DNA from 2 places in the Rhizobium sp. F40D2 genome. Region 1 is predicted to be linked to the other one. Evidence: riboswitches for the same ligand, from Rfam matches in the RefSeq annotation. Region 1 holds a riboswitch; the other holds the start of a gene.
What was found. A riboswitch is a leader RNA that binds a small molecule or an ion and turns the genes downstream of it on or off. The one in region 1 is predicted to bind thiamine pyrophosphate.
Positions count from the first base shown of each region.

Region 2: linked by a shared signal. The riboswitch ahead of thiM (hydroxyethylthiazole kinase) and the one ahead of thiC (phosphomethylpyrimidine synthase ThiC) in region 1 are both predicted to bind thiamine pyrophosphate.

Region 1 is NZ_JBPWQX020000002.1:477,634-484,726, forward strand. Features, by position in the region: gene ACS4RS_RS26945 (diguanylate cyclase) at 1-712, shown strand, start outside; gene ACS4RS_RS26950 (thiazole synthase) at 843-1,616, opposite strand; gene thiS (sulfur carrier protein ThiS) at 1,619-1,816, opposite strand; gene thiO (glycine oxidase ThiO) at 1,837-2,787, opposite strand; gene thiC (phosphomethylpyrimidine synthase ThiC) at 2,789-4,615, opposite strand; TPP riboswitch at 4,709-4,839, opposite strand; gene ACS4RS_RS26970 (GNAT family N-acetyltransferase) at 4,975-5,421, shown strand; gene ACS4RS_RS26975 (hydantoinase B/oxoprolinase family protein) at 5,616-7,093, opposite strand, start outside.
Region 2 is NZ_JBPWQX020000001.1:240,596-247,688, forward strand. Features, by position in the region: gene ACS4RS_RS23465 (ABC transporter permease subunit) at 1-267, opposite strand, end outside; gene ACS4RS_RS23470 (ABC transporter substrate-binding protein) at 375-2,021, opposite strand; gene ACS4RS_RS23475 (glycoside hydrolase family 3 N-terminal domain-containing protein) at 2,064-3,086, opposite strand; gene ACS4RS_RS23480 (GNAT family N-acetyltransferase) at 3,111-3,590, opposite strand; partial or broken gene thiD (bifunctional hydroxymethylpyrimidine kinase/phosphomethylpyrimidine kinase) at 3,806-4,614, opposite strand; gene thiE (thiamine phosphate synthase) at 4,611-5,246, opposite strand; gene thiM (hydroxyethylthiazole kinase) at 5,243-6,046, opposite strand; TPP riboswitch at 6,097-6,193, opposite strand; gene ACS4RS_RS23500 (invasion associated locus B family protein) at 6,841-7,093, shown strand, end outside.

The DNA of each region.
Region 1 (7,093 bases):
CACCGTCATTCACGCAAAAAATTTCGACGAGTGGCTGCGATCGACGCAGTCCCGCCGGGGGAAAATCGGCTATCGGGCGTTCGAAACCGATCTGATGGACGGCCGCTGGCTCTGGATGACCGAGGCTGTGCAGAAAAACGGCTGGATGCTGTGTGTTGCGAGCGATATCACCACCCTGCGTGCCGAGGAAAGAAGTGTCCGGCAGGACCGCGACTTTGCCGTTAAAGCTTCGCAGACCGATGAGCTGACCGGGGTTGCAAACAGGAGGTTCGTCATGGCGCGGATAGAGGACATGCTTGTTGCCGCCAAAGACGGTAGTGAGGGATGCCTTGCCGTGCTCGACATCGACAACTTCAAGCACATCAACGACAGGCTCGGCCATCACGCCGGTGATCTGGTACTGAAGGACTTTGCGCAACGAATCCACCAGCATGTCCGGCGCAGCGACTGTTTCGGGCGCGTCGGAGGAGAAGAGTTTGTTTTGGCGATGCCGGGCACGGCTTTGGAGGACGCCGTCGGGATCATCGAAAACATGTTGACGATGATCCGGTTTTCCCGCCCGCTGACGGAATCCCCCGATTTTGCCTACACCTGTTCCGCAGGCGTTGCAGCCTCTCTCAAGGAGGACACTGCGGCTGAACTCTATAGACGCGCCGATCAAGCACTATACGCTGCCAAACTTGGCGGCCGCGATCGGGTCCGCGCTGCTTGAAATGTCGCTGCATCCAGGCACACCGGTTGCCACGTGCGGCGGTCGATCTGGCCCGAAATCCGTTCGAAGGATATCGCAGACCCAACCGATGAGCGTTGGCTGCGCGAAGATGAAGCAGAAACCGTCGACTTCATGCAAACACCGCCGTTCCAATCACGGGCGTCGAAGGCACGGCCATATCGCGCGGCTCCAGCATGCCGGCACCGAATGCCTGCCGGCCGGCATCGATTGCCTTGGCAAAGGCTTCTGCCATTGCGGCGGGGTCGCCGGCGCCGGCAACAGCGGTGTTCAGCAGCACTGCATCGAAACCGAGCTCCATGACGATCGTCGCATGCGAAGGCCGGCCGATACCGGCATCGACGATCAGCGGCACCTCGGGTAAATACGCCCGCATCGCTCGAAGGGCTGAAAGATTTTGGGGTCCCGCCGCAGATCCGATCGGCGCGCACCAGGGCATCAGCACCTGGCATCCGGCGTCGATGAGACGCTCGGCAACGACGAGATCGTCCGTCGTATAAGGAAAGACCCGAAAGCCTTCGCCAGTCAGGATGCGGGCCGCCTCCACGAGCGCGAAGACATCCGGCTGCAGCGTGTCGTGATTGCCGATCACCTCCAGCTTGATCCAATCGGTGCGAAACACTTCGCGGGCCATCTTCGCCGTCAGCACCGCCTCGGACACGCCATGACAGCCGGCCGTGTTGGGAAGAACGTGAACGCCGAGCGCACGGATCATGTCGAAGAAAGCGCCGCCGTTACGCCCGCCGGCCATTTCGCGGCGCAGCGACACGGTGACGATCTCGGTTTTGGAGCGCGTGATGGCTTCGGTCAGGATCGCCGGCGAGGGGTAACGCGCAGTGCCGAGAAGAAGGCGTGAGCCGATCTGGCTTCCGTAGAGATCAAGCATGCTCAGCCTCCCTGCATCGGGGTCAGGATTTCGATCCTGTCATTGTCGTTCAGCATGTGCTCGTCGCGATCCTCGCGATGAACCAGTTCGCCGTTAACGGCGGTCGCCAGCCAGTCGCCTTCGTAATCGAGTGCGGCCAGAAGCTGCGAAAGCGTGGTGGCGGCGATTGTCTGGGCTTCGCCATTGATGATCAGCTGCATTGGGTGTTCCTCTGCTTCAGCTATTTGGAGAAAATGAGTTCGGCTGCCTCCGCCGCCATGGTCGGCGCCAGCAGAAAGCCGTGGCGATAGAGGCCGTTGAAAAGGACGACCTTTCCCTCCCGCACGACGCGCGGAAGATTGTCGGGCAGGGCAGGGCGGATGCCGGCACCGGTTTCGACGACGGCGGCGTCGGCAAAGGCCGGATGCAGCGCATAGGCCGTGTTCAGCAGCTCCATCAGCGAACGTGCGGTGATCGGGCCGTCGGAATCGGTCTCGATCATCGTCGCGCCGATCATGAAAAACCCGTTGCCGCGGGGGACGACATAGACGGGAAAGCGCGGATGCAGCAGGCGAACGGGCCGGGTGAGGGTGACCTCATCGGTATGGAGATAAAGCATTTCGCCCCGCACGCCGCGCAGATCGCGCTCTTGCCCGATGCGGGCAGCGCCGGTGCAGTCGACGATATGGGAGAAATTGTCTTCACTCGGATCCGTGTCGGTAAAGACGACGCCGTTTGCCGACAGTTGCTCTTTCAATCCGCGCAACGCCTGACGCGGATCCATGTGCGCTTCGCGTGGGAAGAACAGGCCGTGCCTGAAACGGGCGGCGAGCATGGGCTCGAGGGCGGCGATATCGTTCTCTTCCACCCATTGATAACCGGTCGTCCGGCTGGCAAACCGCTTCAACTCGCCATGGTCGCGCGTCAAGGCAACGACGAGCGTGCCGTTGCGGACGACGCTGCCCGGCAGGATCGCTTCCCAGCGGTCGGCGGCATCGAGACCGCGCGTCAGCACGGCCTGATCGGCGCTTTCCCGCTCGCACCAGGGCGCCAGCATGCCGCCGGCGAGCCAAGACGCGGCATGAGCGAAGTTGGGATGCGGGTCGAAGACCGTGACATCGGCACCGCGGGCACGCAGCTCGCGGGCGACGGTGAGGCCGGCGACGCCGGCCCCTTTGACGAGGACATGCATTTCATTTCGTCCCGTTGGCGTGGGTATCGATCGGCATATAGAGATCGCCGCCCTCACGATATTTCGCCGCCATCGCGTCCAACCCTTCCTTTTGCGCTTCGGCGCGGATGTCGTGCGATATGCGCATCGAGCAGAATTTCGGGCCGCACATCGAGCAGAAATGCGCCACCTTGTGCGCTTCCTTCGGCAGGGTCTCGTCATGGAAGCTGCGGGCGGTGTCGGGATCGAGCGACAGGTTGAACTGGTCTTCCCAACGGAATTCGAAGCGCGCCCGCGACAGGGCGTCGTCGCGCAGGCGGGCGGCCGGGTGCCCCTTGGCAAGGTCGGCTGCGTGGGCAGCGATCTTGTAGGTGATGACGCCGGTCTTGACGTCGTTGCGATCGGGCAGGCCAAGATGCTCTTTCGGGGTGACGTAGCAGAGCATGGCCGTGCCGAACCAGCCGATCATCGCCGCGCCGATGCCGGAGGTGATATGGTCGTAGCCGGGGGCGATATCGGTGGTCAGCGGCCCCAGCGTGTAGAAGGGCGCCTCGCCGCAGACGGCGAGCTGCTTGTCCATGTTTTCCTTGATCTTGTGCATCGGCACATGGCCCGGCCCCTCGATCATCACCTGGCAATCCCTGGCCCAGGCGATCTTCGTCAACTCGCCCAGCGTTTCGAGTTCGGCAAACTGCGCCGCGTCGTTGGCATCGGCGATCGAGCCGGGGCGAAGGCCGTCGCCGAGCGAGAAGGAGACGTCATAGGCCCGGCAGATATCGCAGATCTCCTCGAAATGCTCGTAGAGGAAGCTCTCGCGGTGATGATGCAGACACCACTTGGCCATGATCGAACCGCCGCGCGAGACGATGCCGGTGACGCGATTGACGGTGAGTGGGATGTAATGCAGGCGAACGCCGGCATGGATGGTGAAATAGTCGACGCCCTGTTCGGCTTGCTCGATCAGCGTATCGCGATAGATCTCCCAGGTGAGGTCCTCGGCGACGCCGCCGACCTTCTCGAGTGCCTGATAAAGCGGCACCGTGCCGATCGCCAGCGGCGAATTGCGGATGATCCATTCGCGGATATTGTGGATGTTGCGGCCGGTCGACAGATCCATGACCGTATCGGCGCCCCAGCGGGCAGCCCAGACCATCTTCTCGACTTCCTCTGCCATCGATGAGGTGACGGCGGAGTTGCCGATATTGGCATTGATCTTCACCAGAAAATTCCGGCCGATGATCATCGGCTCGTTTTCGGGATGGTTGATATTGGCCGGGATGATCGCCCGGCCGGCGGCGACTTCCCGGCGGACGAATTCCGGCGTCACGTGATCGGGAATATCGGCGCCGAAGCTCTCGCCGTCGCGCACCAGCACTTCTGCCTTGGCCTTGCGGCCGAGATTTTCGCGAATAGCGATGAACTCCATCTCCGGCGTGATGATGCCGGCCCGTGCATAGGCAAGCTGGGTGACGGCTTTGCCGTCCTTGGCACGCAGCGGCCGGCGCCGCCCCGGAAATTCCGGTGTCAGCCGGTCGCCGCCGACAAAGCCGTTGTCCTCGGGGCGGACATGGCGGCGGTCATAGGCTTCGACGTCGCCGCGGGCCAGCACCCAGTCGCGGCGCATTGGGGACAGACCCTGCTCGATGCGGATCTCCGCACCTTCGATCGTGTAAGGACCGGAGGAATCATAGACGACGACAGGCGGTTCGCCCGCGGTCGGATGGACGCTGATTTCGCGCATCGGCACGCGGATATCGCCATGGATATCTCCGGGAATATGGATCTTTCGCGATGCCGGCAGCGGGCCGGTGGTGACGGTCGGGGTGAGGTTCTTTGCGGCAATGGTCATGGTTTGAGGCTCCAAGTTGTAAATTGGAGACCCAGTCAATCAGCCGGAATGATGGAAAGACGCCGGCACGGATTCCACGCGTGAATCCGCAGCCTTCGAGCGCTCGCACCGTCCCTACGCCAGTATGAACTGGATCAGGTTCAACGGGTCACTGCGCCACAACAGGCTAAGCCTTATTGTCCAGCAGTATCTCAGCCCCTTGCGGGACCCCCCTGGTGAATGCCGATAGTCGTAAAGCGCGGCTGCTGGTTGTGTCAAGCTTACAGCTTTGTCGTTTCCATAGATCGTCCGGCTCGGAGCCTGTTGCGTTACCGATCGAACTGCGGCAAATGTCAATTCACTCAACGTCAGGTGGATTTATGTCGTTTCGGATTGAACGTCTTACGCTAGAACATCTCCATGGCGCCGCCACTGTGCTGGTCAGGGCCTATTCGGGACCTCCGTGGAACGAGAATTGGTCGCTTGAAGCAGCGGCTGAAAATGTAAATACCGTGCTTGGAACGCCGAAATCCATTGCGCTTGCGGCCATTGATGGAGGCAGGGTACTGGGGATCGCGTTGGGCATACGACAGCGGCGCCATGCCGGTCCGGTCATTTATCTTGATGAGCTGTCGGTGCTGCCTGAGGCCCAGGGTAGGGGAATAGGGACCGCGCTGCTATCAGCCGTTTTCGAAACAGCAAAGGCCGAAGGCTGCAACAGCGTCTGGTTGGTCTCACAGCGAGAAGGTGCGTTGTCGAAATTTTATCAGCGCTGCGGGTTCGCCGTCGGCAGCAACCTTGGCCTCTACTCCAAATCGAGTGCGTAGCGGTTAGGGTTGTATTGGCCCGCCATGCCTAATGGCGAGCGCAGGGATTCGAGGCCCAAGACCCGGATATTCCCTTTGAACCATCTCCTTGTGGGATTAAAAGGTGCATGTCTGACCAAGTTTGTCCCTTTGCGGTATTTCGGAAGAAAGCTGGCGTCCGGTCGATCTGCGCGGCACCCCGCACCTCGTGAGTGTCAAACCTCACCTGCTGGCGGGAGCCCCATAGCCACCCCTGTCGGGGTGACGATCGTGATCGCCTCGCCTTCGCAAAGTCGCGTTTGCGCGCACCCCGGAAGTATTTCAATTTGCCTGTTGAGGCGGCGAACAAGGTTTTCGCCCGTTTCACCTGCTTCTCCGCCGGCAAGCCCGAACGGCCTCACGGTACGATGGCCGGACAGGATCGCACAGTCCATCGTTCGCCGAAAGCGGATCGTGCGGCTGGTGCCGTCGCCGCCATTCCAGCGTCCCCTGCCTCCGGAGCCCGCGCGTATGTGGAAATCCTCAAGCACGACGGGAAAGCGCAATTCGAGGATTTCCGGATCGGTTAGGCGTGAATTCGTCATGTGGGAATGGACACCGGCAGCGCCGGCAAAACCATCGCCCGCCGGGGCGCCCGAGCAAAGCGTTTCGTAATATTGGTGCGCCTCATCACCGAAGGTCAGATTGTTCATCGTGCCTTGCGACGAAGACAACATGCCAAGCGCACCGAAGAGACAATTGGTGACGGCTTGGCTCACCTCGACGTTTCCAGCGACGACCGCTGCAGGGCGGCGGGGAGCAAGCATCGACCCTTTAGGGACGATGATCCTGATTGGCCGCAGGCAGCCGGCATTCATCGGGATATGGTCTTCCACCAGAACACGGAAGACATAAAGGACTGCCGCACGCGTGATCGGCTCGGGGGCATTGAAATTGTCCGGCTGCTGCTCCGATGTCCCGGTAAAATCAACCGTAGCCTCGCGTTTTGCACGATCGATGGTGACGCGGACCTTTATCGCGCATCCTTGGTCCATCGGATAGGTGAACTCGGCATCATCGAGACGGGCGATCAACCGGCGGACGCTTTCCGCAGCATTGTCCTGCACATATCCCATATAGGCCTCCACGACATCGAGACCGAATTCCGCCACCATCTTTCGCAATTCGTCGGCACCCTTCTGATTGGCGGCGATCTGGGCCCTGAGATCCGCGACGTTCTGATCGGGATTGCGAACAGGGTAGGGTGCTTTCGTCAGCAATTGCGTCAGTTCCGCCTCCCGAAACCGGCCCTGGTCGACGAGCTTGAAATTGTCGATATAAACGCCCTCCTCGTCGATGGTCCGGGCGTTTGGCGACATTGATCCCGGAGCGGTGCCGCCAATATCGGCGTGATGGCCACGGGATGCCACCCAGAACAGGATGTTCTGCACCGCGTCGTCGAAGATCGGAGTGCAGACGGTGATATCGGGCAGGTGGGTGCCGCCATTATAGGGCGCGTTGATGGCAAAGACGTCTCCAGGGCGGATGATCGGGTTGCCCGCGATGATCGCTTCCACCGACCGGTCCATCGATCCGAGATGTACGGGAACGTGAGGCGCGTTGGCGACAAGCGCGCCATGGCGATCGAAGACGGCGCAGGAGAAGTCGAGGCGCTCCTTGATGTTGACGGAGGAGGCCGTGTTTTGCAGCGTGA
Region 2 (7,093 bases), on a different replicon from region 1:
CAGCGGGAAATATTTGATCGAGCGGCCGAGATCGCCGGTGAAAATGCTGCCGAGATAGGTGAGGTACTGCTGCCAGAGCGGCCCATCGACGAAGCCGAAGGTGAGCTTCAGCGCCTGCAGGCTTTCCGGCGGCAGCTCGGTGCCGGCGCTCGAGAACATGATCTGCACGGGATCGCCCGGCATCAGGCGCGGCAGGAAGAAATTGATCGTCGCTGCGGCGATGAAGGCTGCCATGTAGAAGACGAGGCGGCGAAGCAGAAAAGCCATGAGAACTCCGTCGTGACGGGAGCGGCGCTTCTGGATGAGCGTGATGTCATCCGAAAACCGCTTACACTTTTCGGCATCATGTTCTGACGCCGCTCCCGGGAGGTGTCTTACTTGACCGGCTCGAGCGCGAGCAGGTTCAGGAGGCGTGCCGGATTGGTCCGCGAGATCGACGGATTGACGAAGGGATTTTCCTTGGTCGACCAGCCGGTGAAGCGCTTGGTGTTGTACTGATACCAGTTCGGATTGTTGAACACCGGAATCATCGGCATGTTTTCGGCGACGATGCGCTGCGCCTTGTTCATCGCCTCCTTCTGCTTGGCAAGATCTGCCGTCTGGGTGAACTCGGTGACGAGCTTCTCGACCTCGGGATTGAACCAGCGCTGCGCGGTGAAGCGGGTCTTGCCCTTGTCCGAAGCGCTGAAGGCGCGCTTGTAGGGATAATAGGGCGAGGCCGAGGCCGGCAGGCTGTTGATCGCCGCATCGAAGCTGCCGTTGATCAGGTTGCCGGTCCAGACGGCTTCTTCAGGCGTCTCGATCTTGGCGTCGATGCCGACCGCCTGCATGCCTTCGACGGCGAGATTGACGGTGTCGATCCAGTCGGTCCAGGCGCTCGGGACGATGATCGAGAAAGAGATCTTGCTGCCGTCGGGATTGTCGCGGAAACCATCGCCGTCCTTGTCCTTGTAGCCAGCCTCGTCGAGCAGGGCCTTGGCGGCGTCGGCGTCATAGGTTGCGAACTTGCCGAAGTCTGATTTGACGGATGGGTCCGCCCAGCTCTTGTAAAGCTCGCCCATCAGGCCGGGGTCTTCGTTGAGCGTCGGATAGCCGTAGCCGGCGACGTCGATCATCGTCTTGCGGTCGAGCGCCATCGAGACGGCTCGGCGGAATTTCAGATCGTTGAAGGCCTTTTTGTTGTTCTCGTTCGCGGTGTCCAGGTTGAACAGGAAGGCGACCATACTGCTCGGCGAATACCAATAGTGGAAATGCGCCGGATCCTTGGAAACATAGACATTGTCGATATCGGGAATGAAGGAGACGCCCCAGTCGAGCGTGCCGTCGGCCGTCGCCGTCAGCATTTGGTTGTTGTCGGCAAGCTGCGGGAAGCGCATGCAATCGACCTTCAGATGCGCGTTATCCCAATAGTTCGGGTTGCGGCACTGGTCGTAGGTCTGGCCGGTGAAGCGCGGCACCTCGGTCAGCGGGCCGCTGCCGACCGGGTTCTCGTTGGCGAAAGTGACCGGATCGGCGACGTCCTTCCAGACATGTTCGGGAACGATCGGCAGCTGCGAGATCTGCTCGGCAGCGAGCGAGCTCGGATTGGCGAGCGTGAAGCGCACCGTCTGGCCGTCGACGGCTTTGACATCGGTGATGAAGCTCCAGATGCTGACGAAATCGAGCGCCGGGAATTTCTTCAGGTAGTCATAGGTGAACTTGACGTCGGCTGCCGTCAGCGGCTTACCATCAGACCATTTCAGGTTCGGGCGCAGCTTGAAATCGATGCTCTTCAGATCGTCGGAGAGCTTGAAGCTTTCGGCCAGGCGATAGACCGGCTTGTTGCTGTCGAAGCGGTTGAAAATAACCAGCGGCTCATAGATGAAATCGAGCGTCGACTGGCGCGACGAGGTCTGGTTGAACGGGTTGAAGTTGCGCACCCAGGTCGTCGCCGGTTCGATATTCGCCGTCAGGACCGTTTGCGCCATGGCGGAGCCCGAAAGCAGCGTCAGTGCTGCGGCGGCAAGAAGATATCTTTTCATGTCTTATTCCCCTTTTTTATGCAGTGAGAGATGACGCGCCGGTCAGGAGACCAGCGCGCTTGCAAACATGTCTTCGACTTCAGCATGGGCGGCGCGGACATCGATCTTGAGATTGCCGAGGCGGGCCTTGGCGGCGGCGATCCGCTTGAGAGCGGCGTCCGTCAGCGGCCGGGCGGCCTTGGCGGCGGCTTCGCTTTCGGCAATGTCGCCATGGCTGTGGAGGGCGATGTCGAAGCCGGCGTCGAGTATCTGTTTGACGCGTTCCGGCAGGGTGCCGGAGAGCGATTCCATGAAGATGCAGTCGGAAATCAGCACGCCGTCGTAACCCAAATCCTTGCGGATGACGTCGTGCATGACTGGCGAGACGGAGGCGGGCAGCTCCTTGTCGTAGGCGGCGTAGACGACATGGGCGACCATGGCCCAGGGCGTATCCTTCAGCGCCACGAAGGGCTTGAAATCGGTGGCAGCGAGCGTCTCGCGGCTGGCATCGACCACCGGGCGCTCCTTGTGGGAATCCAGCGTCGCGCGGCCGTGGCCGGGAATGTGCTTCATCACAGGCATATTGCCGGTCTCGAGCAGGCCGTCGATCACCTCGCGGCCGAGGGCGGCGATGACATCAGGATCGGGGCCGAAAGAGCGGGCGCCGATGACCGCGCTCGTCGTCTCGAAGACGAGGTCGAGAACGGGCGAGCAGCCGCTGGAAAGGCCGAGTTCCGTCATCATCGCCCCCATGGCCTGGGAGGAAAGGCGCAATGCTTTTTTGCCGAGCGCGAAATCCCGGCGCGCAAGTTCGGCGAACTGGCCGAAGCTGCGGAAGAGTGGCCATGGGCCGGCATCGAGATGCTGCACGCGACCGCCTTCCTGGTCGGTGAAAACAGGCGCATCGTCGCGGCCGACGGCTTCGCGAAAGCGTTCGATCAGCCGCTTCGTCTGCTCCGGCTCGCGCTGATTGCGCCGGCCGACGAAGAGGCCGAGCGGATTGGTCTCGCGAAACAGGGCGAATTCTTCATCCGAAAGGACCGGATTGGGAAGGCCGACGAAAAGGGCGAGCGGGGTCGAGGACAATTCTGGTGCTCCGGGATCAGGTGGTCATTTCGGCATGCGTCTCAGCATGCCTTCGTAGATGCCCTTGTCGGGGGCGGGGATGGTGATGGCGCCTGCGGTCTTCGCGTAAAAATCGACCGGGCCGGCATCGCCGATGAAGGCATAGGCATGGCCAAGCGTCTTCATCGTCTGAAGGCAGGCTGAAAACAGGGCGAGCCCGATACCCTTGCCGCGCGCCTCAGGATCGACGCCGGTCGGGCCGAAGAAGCCGCGCGCCGTCGTGTCGTAGCAGGCAAAGCCGAGCAGCTTGCCGCCGTCGACGGCGATCAGGCAGGCAACCGGCTGGCGGGAGAAGGCGACGGAGACTTCGCTTGCCCAGTTCTCGCTGAACTGCTGGCGAACCCAGTCGACGACGAGGTGCAGTTCCGGGGGGAGGGCCGGTCGGATGGAGACACCGACATGATCGGCTTTCCGATTCAGATCGGCAAGCTTTGTGGAGTATAGACTCACAAGCAGGTCTGGCACCGGTCATTCCTCCTCATATTCCGTTATTGCGGAATATATCCCCTTTTAATGTCATAGACTTGGCTATCTGGCTGAGCTTGTCAACTGCGTTTTTCAAATGGCGCGATGCTGCTCGCCATGATGCTCCCGCTCAAAAGCAAGATGGCTGCCGAACGCAAAAACGGCCCGGGGAGCCCGAGCCGTTTCGATTGAAGGGGTGCGTCGATGATGGATGTTTATCCCGCCACTTTCCAAAGCGCATGAAAATGCTGCACCGGGCCGTGGCCGGAGCCGACGGTGAGGCTTCCGGCGGCGGCGACCGCGCCGGCGAGGTAATCCTTGGCGATAGCGACAGCCTCGGGCACCGAGGCGCCCTTGGCAAGCTCGGCCGCCAGCGCGCTCGACAATGTGCAGCCGGTGCCGTGGGTGTTCTTGGTCGGCACCCGCCGGGCTTCGAACCAGTGCAGGCCGTCGGCCGTGGCAAGCACGTCGGGGCTGTCGTCGCTGTCGAGATGACCGCCCTTGACCAGCACCGAGGCCGGGCCGAGCGCGCGCAGCCGTTCGGCCTGCGCCGCCATCTCCTCCCGGTTTGTCGCGACCGGCTCGTGCAGCAGGGCGGCAGCCTCCGGCAGGTTCGGGGTCAGCAGTGTCGCGAGCGGCAGCAGCCGGCGGGTCAGCACATCGACGGCTTCGGGCGCCAGCAGGGGGCACCGCCCTTGGCGATCATCACGGGATCGATGACGATGGGGATGCCGCGCTGATCGGCGAGCGCTCCAGCAACGGCCTCGGCGATGCCGGCATTGGCGATCATGCCGATCTTGACGGCATCGACACGCACATCGGCAAAGACGGCGTTGATCTGATCGGCAACGAATGCAGGTGGCACCAGATGCACGCCGCTGACGCCTTGCGTGTTCTGCGCCGTCAACGCGGTCAGCACCGCCATGCCGTAGACGCCGCGGGCGGAAAAGGCCTTGAGATCGGCCTGAATGCCGGCGCCGCCTGAGGGGTCGGAGCCGGCGATGGAGAGGACGTTGCGGATCATGCACGGGCCTTTCGAATTTCTGCGGCGATGCGGCGCGTGGCTGCTTCCGGGTCCGGCGTGCCGCAGATGGCGGAGACAACGGCAAGCCCGCTGGCGCCCGCGGCAAAGACTTTCGCCGCATGCTCCGCCTTGAGCCCGCCGATGGCGACCGACGGCACCGGCGAGGCTTTCACCAGCCTTGCCAGGCCGTCAAAACCGATCGGCTGCTTGTGGTCGGCCTTGGTCGAGGTCGCAAACACCGGCCCGACGCCGGTATAATCGACCAGGCTGCGATCGACGCCAGCGGCAAGCGCTGCGGTCTCGACCGAGAGGCCGAGGATCATGTCGGGGCCGATCATCGCCCGCGCTCTCACCGCATCCATATCCTCCTGGCCGATATGCAACCCGTCCGCTCCGATGGCGATGGCCGCCTCGACATCGTCGTTGACGATGAGGCGGGCGCCGGTGCCATCGAGCGCCTGTTTAAAGGCGCGGCCGGTCTCGATCATCGCGGTCGTGCCGGCATGTTTGTCGCGCAACTGCACCATCGTCGCGCCGCCGGCAACTGCAAGCCGCGCCGTTTCGACCATGCCGATCCCGGCGCAGAGGTCAGGATCGAGGACGAGATAGAGCGAAAGATCGAAGGTCTTCATGCCGCCGATATCCTTGCCCTGGCATCGAGCGTTTCGGCGTCGAGCGCGTGCAGCGCATCGAGAAAGCGCCAGGCGAAGGAGCCGGGACCGGCCGCACCGAGTGCTGCCTCCTCGCCGGCGATGGCGAAGGTTGCAAGGGCTGCGACCGTCGCCCCGAACAGATCTTTGGGCACCGTGGCGGCAAAGGCGCCGACCAGGCAGGTGAGCGAGCAGCCGAGCGCGGTGACCTGCGGCATCAACGCCGATCCGCCGGTGATGCGCACCGCCTGCTCGCCATCGGTGACGAAATCGACAGCACCGGTAACGGCGACGATCGCCTGCTGCCGCTCGGCAAGCCAGCGCGCCGAGCCTTCGGCCTGCTCGACCGGATCGCGGCTGTCGACGCCCTGGCCGCGGCTCTCGCCGCCGGCAAGCGCGATGATCTCGGAAGCGTTGCCGCGGATGATCGTCGGCTTGAGCGCCAGCAGACCGGCAACCGCATCGCGGCGGAAGGCCGTGGCATAATGGGCGACCGGATCGAGCACCCAGGGTTTGCCGGCCGCGGTTGCGGCCTTCGCGGCCGCCTGCATGCCGTCGATCCATTGCGTCGACAGCGTGCCGATATTGACGGTCAGCGCACTGGCGATGCCGGCGAATTCGCCGGCTTCTTCAGCCGCATGCACCATGGCGGGCGAGGCGCCGGCGGCCAGGAGAACATTGGCGGCGATGTTCATCGCCACGTAATTGGTGATGCACTGAACGAGCGGCGGCTTTTCGCGCATCGCCGTCAGCATGGCTCCTGGTGTGGTCCTGGTCTGCATGTGGCCCCTTTCAGGCGGGGGCGGGCACGGGGCAATTCGTGCGGGCTAAGCCGCGACCCCGAGCGACTCCCTCCGCCGGCATTATCCGGTTCAGGTTCGAAGGGTGCTTCTCAGCCCGTCTGTCGACGGGCGCCCCTGTCTCTCATCGCGCTCTTTTTCGCAGAGAACGGGGCGGATGTCATCTCGAAAATGACAGTCCTGCGACGGCGCAGCGAGAGACGGGAGGTCGCCGCCGATTCGGGTCTTAATCGGGTTTTCGCGAATGCTGGGCCGCGAATTCCGTCCTGGGCTGTGTCGGCCGTTGCGGTTTCGCCATGCGGTTGTCCCCTCATCCGCAGATAAACAACAGTAGCAACCCGGGGGTGTAAGGAATTTCCGAAATACATCTCTGTATTTGTGGGCGGCATCGGGAATGATGCAGGCGCCTCGGAGCGTCTTTTCTTCAAAATGAGTGCAGCTCATCTTCCGCAGGATTCTCCGGATGTCCGGCGGTGCGGAATTATTCATCCTATCCGTCTATGCGCATGATTTTCAATGACAACGAGCAGGTGGCCAGCTTCGCGTAAGTTGCGCGTCGTCTCATGGGTCTCGCCAATCGGTTTCATTCGAATTTTGGAATCTGTTGTGATTTCGTTGCGCGTAGGTTCTCGGGCAAACTGAACGTAATCTCCCAGAACGCGAAATAAATACCTAACGCAAACTTTACCGTGCTGACACGTTAAGGTTGACCGAATTGCGGATCGTAGCGATATGACTTTCCACGAGAATAAAATCTTCCTGAAGTTGCACTTTAAATGAAGACATTTTTGAAAAGCGGCATGAAGCGGGGTCTCCGGACGAGTGCCCCCATTCTGATATCGATCGCCTGTGCGACCCCATCCTTTTCGCAATCTCCCGGCACCCAAGAGCCGGAGCAGGTGCAAGCGCCGACCCAATCGGCGCCGGCGCTAAAATCTCAGAAATTCGACGACTGGTATTATCGCTGCACCGGTGCGGCAGGCGCTGAGGCTTGCGAAGTCGCACAGGTGGCACAAGTCACCAAGGACG